Regions from separate parts of the Azospirillum fermentarium genome, predicted to be linked through region 2. Evidence: predicted binding sites of a transcription regulator. Region 2 holds the regulator's gene; the other holds the start of a gene.

Region 1 (3,413 bases), 110 kb from region 2:
CTTGATGAGCGGGTGGGTGGGGTTGATCTCCAGGATGCGGGTGGGGCCGTTGTCCAGGGCGTTCAGCTGGTTGTGCTGCTTCAGCAGCCGTTCCAGATGCATGTCCATGGCGTTGTCGTCGGCCACCAGACACACCGCACTCTCGGTCAGGCGTTCCGACGCGCGCACGTCCTTCACCTGCTCGCCCAGCGTCAGCTTGACGAGCGCGATCAGGGACGACAGGTCGCCTTCCGGCGCCTTGTCCGCTTCGGGCTTGTCCTCGCCGCCCTTGATCTTGCCCAGGTCGGCGCCGCCGCGGGTGACCGACTTGAACGGCTTGTCCTGATAGCTGCCCACCGACGGCACCCAGAATTCGTCAACCGGGTCGGTCAGCAGCAGCACCTCGATGCCCTTGGCGCGGAAGCCTTCCAGTTGCGGGCTCTTCATCAGGCTGTCCACGTCGTCGCCGGCGATGGTGTAGATGGCCTCCTGGCCTTCCTTCATCCGGCCCACATACTCTTCCAGCGACACCAGCCCGTCGCCGGCGGTGGTGCGGAAGCGCAGCAGCTTCAGCAACTCGTCGCGGTGCTCGTAATCTTCGTACAGACCTTCTTTCAGCACGGCGCCGAAGTTGGTCCAGAAGGTTTCGTACTCGGTCTTGGCGTCCTCGTCGCGGGCCTTCTTGTTCAGGTCGCCCAGGACGCGGCGGGTGATGCCGGCGCGGATCTTGGCCAGCATCGGGTTGTGCTGGAGCATCTCGCGGCTGATGTTCAGCGGCAGATCCTCGCTGTCCACCACGCCTTTCAGGAAGCGCAGATAGGGCGGAATCAGCCCCTCGGCCCCTTCGGTGATGAACACCCGCTTGACGTACAGCTTCACCCGGTGGGCGCGCTTGGGGTCGAACAGGTCGAACGGCTTCATCGACGGCACGAACAGCAGGTTCGTGTATTCGATGGCCCCTTCGGCACGCCAGTGCAGCGTCAGCCACGGGTCGTCGAAGCTGTGGCCGACGTGGTGGTAGAATTCCTTGTACTGCTCGGGCGTGACGTCCGACTTGGACCGCACCCACAGGGCCGACGCGCTGTTCAGCGCCTTGGCCTCGTCGCCGTCACCGAACAGGATCGGGATGGCGATGTGGTCGGAGTATTTGCGGATGATGCCGCTGAGGCGGCTTTCCTCCAGATACTCGTCGTCGCCGTCGCGCAGGTGCAGGATCACGCGGGTGCCGCGGGGCAGGTCCGCGGCCTCGGCGATGGTGAATTCGCCCTTGCCGTCGGACTCCCAGCGCCAGCCCTGCGCTTCCCCGGCGCGGCGGGTCAGCACCGTCACCCGGTCGGCGGCCATGAAGGCGGAATAGAAGCCCACGCCGAACTGGCCGATCAGGTTCACGTCCTTCTTGCCGTCGCCGGAAAGCTGCTTCATGAACGCGGCGGTGCCGGAGCGGGCGATGGTGCCCAGGTTCTCCACCAGATCCTCGCGGTTCATGCCGATGCCGTTGTCGGCGACGGTCAGCGTGCGGGCGTCCGTGTCCACCAGCAGGCGCACCTTCAGCGCCGGATCGTCGGCGGACAGCTCCGGCTGGGTCAACGCTGCGTAGCGCAGCTTGTCGCAGGCGTCGGAGGCGTTGGAGACCAGCTCGCGCAGGAACACTTCCTTTTCGCTGTACAGCGAATGGGCGACGATATCGAGCAGGCGGCTGACCTCGGCCTGGAAGCTGAGCCGTTCCTCGGTCATGGGATCACCATCTTCTTTTGTGTGTGAAAGGGAATTTTGAATCGGGAATGGCCGCACATATGTGGAAATGCGCGGCGAAGTGCAAGAGGCATGGCGCCTCCCCGCCCCGAATGACGTTCGTGTGAAATTCTGCCGCATCCGTAGGCGGCGCTTTTGGAAAAATATTGTATTTTATCAATATGTTATCCCGCCTCCCGCGGTGTGGGCAGCCGCTGGCGGCAAAAAATGCGCAAATCCCCTCTTGAATCCCGATGGCCTCTCGATTAGCTGTTTGGCACTCGCCGGGAGGGAGTGCTAACACGATCCCCGGTTCCAGAATCAAACCTCAATCGTCTTTTGAGTTCGAGGAGGCTACCACCATGAAGTTCCGTCCGCTGCACGACCGCGTCGTCGTCAAGCGCCTTGAGTCCGACACCAAGAGCAAGGGCGGGATCATCATCCCCGACACCGCGAAGGAAAAGCCCCAGGAAGGGCAGGTCATCGCGGTGGGTCCGGGCGCGCGCGACGAAGCGGGCAAGGTCGTCGCTCTGGACGTGAAGGCCGGTGACCGCGTTCTGTTCGGCAAGTGGTCCGGCACCGAAGTGAAGATCGACGGCGAAGATTTCCTCATCATGAAGGAATCGGACATCATGGGCATCATCGAGGGCTGATTTAAGCTCTCTGTTGCCTGCTGATGCTCTTCGCATCTTTGCGTCCCAATTTTACGATTTAAGGAAAACGAGACAATGGCTGCCAAGGAAGTCAAGTTCTCCGCCGTCGCCCGCGAAAAGATGCTGCGCGGCGTGGATATCCTGGCCGATGCGGTCAAGGTGACCCTGGGTCCCAAGGGCCGCAACGTCGTGATCGAAAAGTCCTTCGGCGCTCCGCGCATCACCAAGGACGGTGTGTCGGTCGCCAAGGAAATCGAACTGGCCGACAAGTTCGAGAACATGGGCGCCCAGATGGTCCGCGAGGTCGCCTCGAAGACCAACGATCTGGCCGGTGACGGCACCACCACCGCCACCGTGCTGGCCCAGGCCATCGTCCGCGAGGGCGTGAAGGCCGTGGCCGCCGGCATGAACCCGATGGATCTGAAGCGCGGCATCGACCTGGCGGTCGAAGCCGTCGTCGCCGACATCAAGTCGCGCGCCAAGAAGATCACCACCAACGACGAAGTGGCCCAGGTCGGCACCATCTCCGCCAACGGCGAAGCCGAAATCGGCAAGATGATCGCCCAGGCCATGGAAAAGGTCGGCAACGAAGGCGTCATCACGGTGGAAGAGGCCAAGAGCCTGGAAACCGAACTGGACGTCGTGGAAGGGATGCAGTTCGACCGCGGCTACCTGTCGCCGTACTTCATCACCAACGCCGACAAGATGATCTGCGAGCTGGAAAGCCCGTTCATCCTGCTGCACGAGAAGAAGCTGTCGGGCCTCCAGGCTCTGCTGCCGGTTCTCGAAACCGTCGTGCAGTCGGGCAAGCCGCTGCTGATCATCGCTGAAGACGTCGAAGGCGAAGCGCTGGCCACCCTGGTGGTCAACAAGCTGCGCGGCGGCCTGAAGGTCGCGGCGGTGAAGGCTCCGGGCTTCGGCGACCGCCGCAAGGCGATGCTGGAAGACATGGCCATCCTGACCGGCGGCCAGGTCATCTCCGAAGACCTGGGCATCAAGCTCGAAAACGTCACCATCGACATGCTGGGCACCGCCAAGAAGGTCGTGATC
Region 2 (3,413 bases):
GGATTTCGATTACGACGACACGACCGTGTCTTTGGGCCGTGAATCCAAGAGCGGCGCCCCGGCCACCAACTCCGCCACCCCCGCGGCCCCGGCCACGCCGGCACCGCAGTGAGGGGAGCCCGGTTCGGGCGAACCATGAAAAAAGGCCGCATCCGTCGGGATGCGGCCTTTTCTTCAGGCGCTGCCGCCGTCCGGCGGCCTTCAGGGGCAGACCTTGCGGACGGTTTCCACCAGCTTGTCGGGGTTGAAGGGCTTCACCAGCCAGCCGGTGGCTCCGGCCTCGCGGCCCGCCTGCTTCTTGGACGGGTCGCTTTCGGTGGTCAGCAGCAGGATCGGCGTCGCGCGGTTGGTCACGCTGCCGCGCACCGCGCGGGTGAAGGCCAGACCGTCCATGCCCGGCATGTTCAGGTCGGTGATGATGCAGTCGAATTTCTGCCGGTTGATGAGCGCCATGCCGGCATTGCCGTCCCCCGCCTCGGCCACATCGTAACCGGCTTTCTTGAGCGTGAAGCTCACCATGTCGCGGATGGTCTTGGAATCATCGACGGTCAGGATGGTCTTCGGCACGGGTACGGTTCCTGTCAAAGCCGCCGGAAGGGTGTCGGGCCAAGCCGGCGATGTTGCATTGCATTAAAAAGGAACGGCATCACACACCGGTTGCCGGCGGCACACAAGCAGAATACCGGCAATGCGGCCATTCCCGCCCGCCCGGAACCGCCCCGCGGCAATTCGCCACGGGGCGGCCGGACGGCACACGGCCCCTGCGGCCTCAGGCCTTGGTGTCGATGTGCTGGGCCGCGTCGGGGCCGGCCTTGGCGACGCCGACCATGGCTTCGCGCAGCAGGCGCCCGTTCAGGGTGTAGCCGGCCTGGAGCACCTGCACCACCGTGCCGGCGGGCTTGCCGGTGTTTTCGATCTCGAACATCACCTGATGGAAGTTCGGGTCGAACACCTCGTTCAGCGGCTCCAGCTTCTTGATGCCGCCGCGGTCGAAGGCGGCGAGGAGCTGGCGCTCGGTCGCCTCCACGCCCACGGCCAGGCTTTTCAGGATCTCGTCCTTCTCGCGCCCGTCCGCCGGCACGGCCTCCAGCGCGCGGCGCAGGTTGTCGGCCACCGGCAGCAGTTCCTTGGCGAAACCGGCGACGGCGTACTTGATGGCGTCCTCGCGGTCGCGCTGGGCGCGGCGGCGGGTGTTTTCCATGTCCGCCGCCGACCGCAGAAGCTGGTCCTTCAGCCGGGCGATTTCCGCTTCCAGCTTGGCCACCTGTTCGGAATCGGCCGGGGCGGCGGCGTCGGGCGCAGCCTCGGCTGCCGGTTCGGCGGCGGTGTCCGCCGGGGCGGCGCCCGCCGCGGTGTCGGCGTCGAAGTCGGGCCGGGTGTTGGGATCGCTCATGTCCGCGTCTCGTCTCTTATCCGTGCGTTGCGTGATGTCGCTTATTGAAAAGGTTGCGCCGCCTGTCAACCGGTGAGGTGGAGGGCCGGCGCGGGCCGGGGTCACCCGATCAGCCGCCCGATCACCTTGGCCGTGTAATCGACCAGCGGGATGATGCGGGCATAGTTGATCCGCGTCGGCCCCAGAACGCCAATGGCGCCGATCACCTGATCGCGGCTGTTCTGGAAGGGGGAGATCACCAGGGAACAGCCGGAATGGTTGAACAGCACGTTCTCCGCCCCGATGAAGATCTGCACGCCGTCGCCGTTGCCGGTGGCGTCCAGTAGGCGCAGCATCGCCTCTTTCGTTTCCAGGGTTTCGAACAGGGACCGGACCCGTTCCAGGTCCGACAGGGCCGTGACGTCCTCCAGCAGGCGGGCCTGACCGCGCACGATCAGCTGGCCGTCCTGGCGGTTGCCGGCCCAGGTGGCCAGCCCCGCTTCCACCACCCGCCGGGACACCTCGTCCAGTTCGGTGCGCTGGTCGTCGATCTCCCGCAGCACCTCCTGCCGCGCCTCGTCCAGCGTGCGCCCGACGAGGCGGGAGGTGAGGTAGTTGCTGGCCATCTGCAGCGTCGATCCGGGAAGGCCGATGGGCACCTCCACCACCCGGTTCTCCACCAGCCCGTCCTCGTTCACCAGCACCACCAGCGCCCGCCCCGGCCCCAGCGACACGAATTCGATGTGCTTGAGCGGGCGGTCGGTCTTGGGCGCCAGCACCAGGCCGGCACAGTGGGACAGGCCCGACAGCATGGTCGTGGCCTCGTTCAGCACGTCGGTCAGCGAGCGGCCCGAGGCGGCGCATTTCGCCTCGATGGTGCCGCGCTCGTCCTCGCCCAGCGCACCCACCTCCAGCAGGCCGTTGACGAACAGGCGCAGGCCCGCCTCGGTCGGGATGCGGCCGGCGGAGGTGTGGGGGGCATAGAGCAGCCCCTGCTCCTCCAGGTCGGCCATGACGTTGCGGATGGTCGCCGCCGACAGGCTCATGCCCAGCCGGCGGGAGATGGTGCGCGACCCCACCGGCTCCCCCGATGCCATATAGGCATCGACAATCTGCCGGAAGACCTCGCGCGACCGCTGGTTCAGCTCGGTAATCATCGGCGTGAGGATCGGTCCTGATGCAGTCGTGGTTGCGGCGCTTCTGAATTTAAGCAGGCGGGGGGAATGAATCAATGATACCGGCGTGCCGGTGGCAGCCCGCCCCGGACATGGTGCCGGCGGCGGGGAGCGGCACAGCGCGAAACAACGGAATGTCAGCTTTGACGACCGTCAAAAATGCTCCATGCATTGAAAAATTCAATGAATGAGCCGCAATATATCAATTTTACCAAAATCACCGCCGGTCCTATGGTCGCGTCCGATCTCCGCCCGAGGATGCACGCCATGAATGCTCTGTTTTCCGCCCCGATTCTGTTCTTCGCCCTGGGGGGCGCCATCGCGCTCGCCGGGGCGCGCATTCCCGTTCCCGACGGGTTCGGCAAGACGCTGGCCGCCTATCTGCTGGTGGCCATCGGGCTGAAGGGGGGTGCGGCCCTGTCCGGTTCCGATGCCGGGATGGCGGCACCGCTGCTGGCGACGGCGGCAGCCCTCAGCTTCACCATGCCGCTTCTGGGCTTCGCCCTGCTCCGGCGGCTGGCCGGGGTGGACCGGGTCAACGCCGCGGCCATCGCCGCCCATTACGGATCGGTCAGTCTGGTCACCTTCGTCACCGCCACCCGGATGCTGGAAAGCCAGGGGATCGGCTTCGGCGGGTACATGGCCGCGGCGCTGGCGGTGATGGAAGGCCCGGCCATCGTCAGCGGGCTTCTGCTGGCCGGTCTAGCCGGCACGGTGCGGGCGGGCGGGAACGGCAGCGCCACCCTGTCGCTGGGCGGCGGCGGGGACGGCACGGTGCGCACGGCCCTGCGCGAAGCGGCGCTGAACGGGTCGGTGCTGCTGCTGGCCGGGTCGCTGCTGGTGGGGCTGGTCATCGGCAAGCCGGG

The links. The regulator HrcA, encoded in region 2, represses chaperone genes, less so after heat shock. The targets are predictions, from matches to a motif close to GTTAGCACTCNCCNNNGGNGAGTGCTAAC.
Region 1: the regulator HrcA is predicted to act here: its motif matches at 1,984-2,012, upstream of groES (co-chaperone GroES).

The regions. Positions count from the first base shown of each region.
Region 1 covers NZ_JAOQNH010000001.1:310,778-314,190, reverse strand. Annotated here, with positions in the region: gene htpG (molecular chaperone HtpG) at 1-1,713, opposite strand, end outside; gene groES (co-chaperone GroES) at 2,073-2,363, shown strand; gene groL (chaperonin GroEL) at 2,439-3,413, shown strand, end outside.
Region 2 covers NZ_JAOQNH010000001.1:203,621-207,033, forward strand. Annotated here, with positions in the region: gene M2352_RS01045 (PRC-barrel domain-containing protein) at 1-112, shown strand, start outside; gene M2352_RS01050 (response regulator) at 202-567, opposite strand; gene grpE (nucleotide exchange factor GrpE) at 770-1,393, opposite strand; gene hrcA (heat-inducible transcriptional repressor HrcA) at 1,495-2,529, opposite strand; gene M2352_RS01065 (sodium-dependent bicarbonate transport family permease) at 2,815-3,413, shown strand, end outside.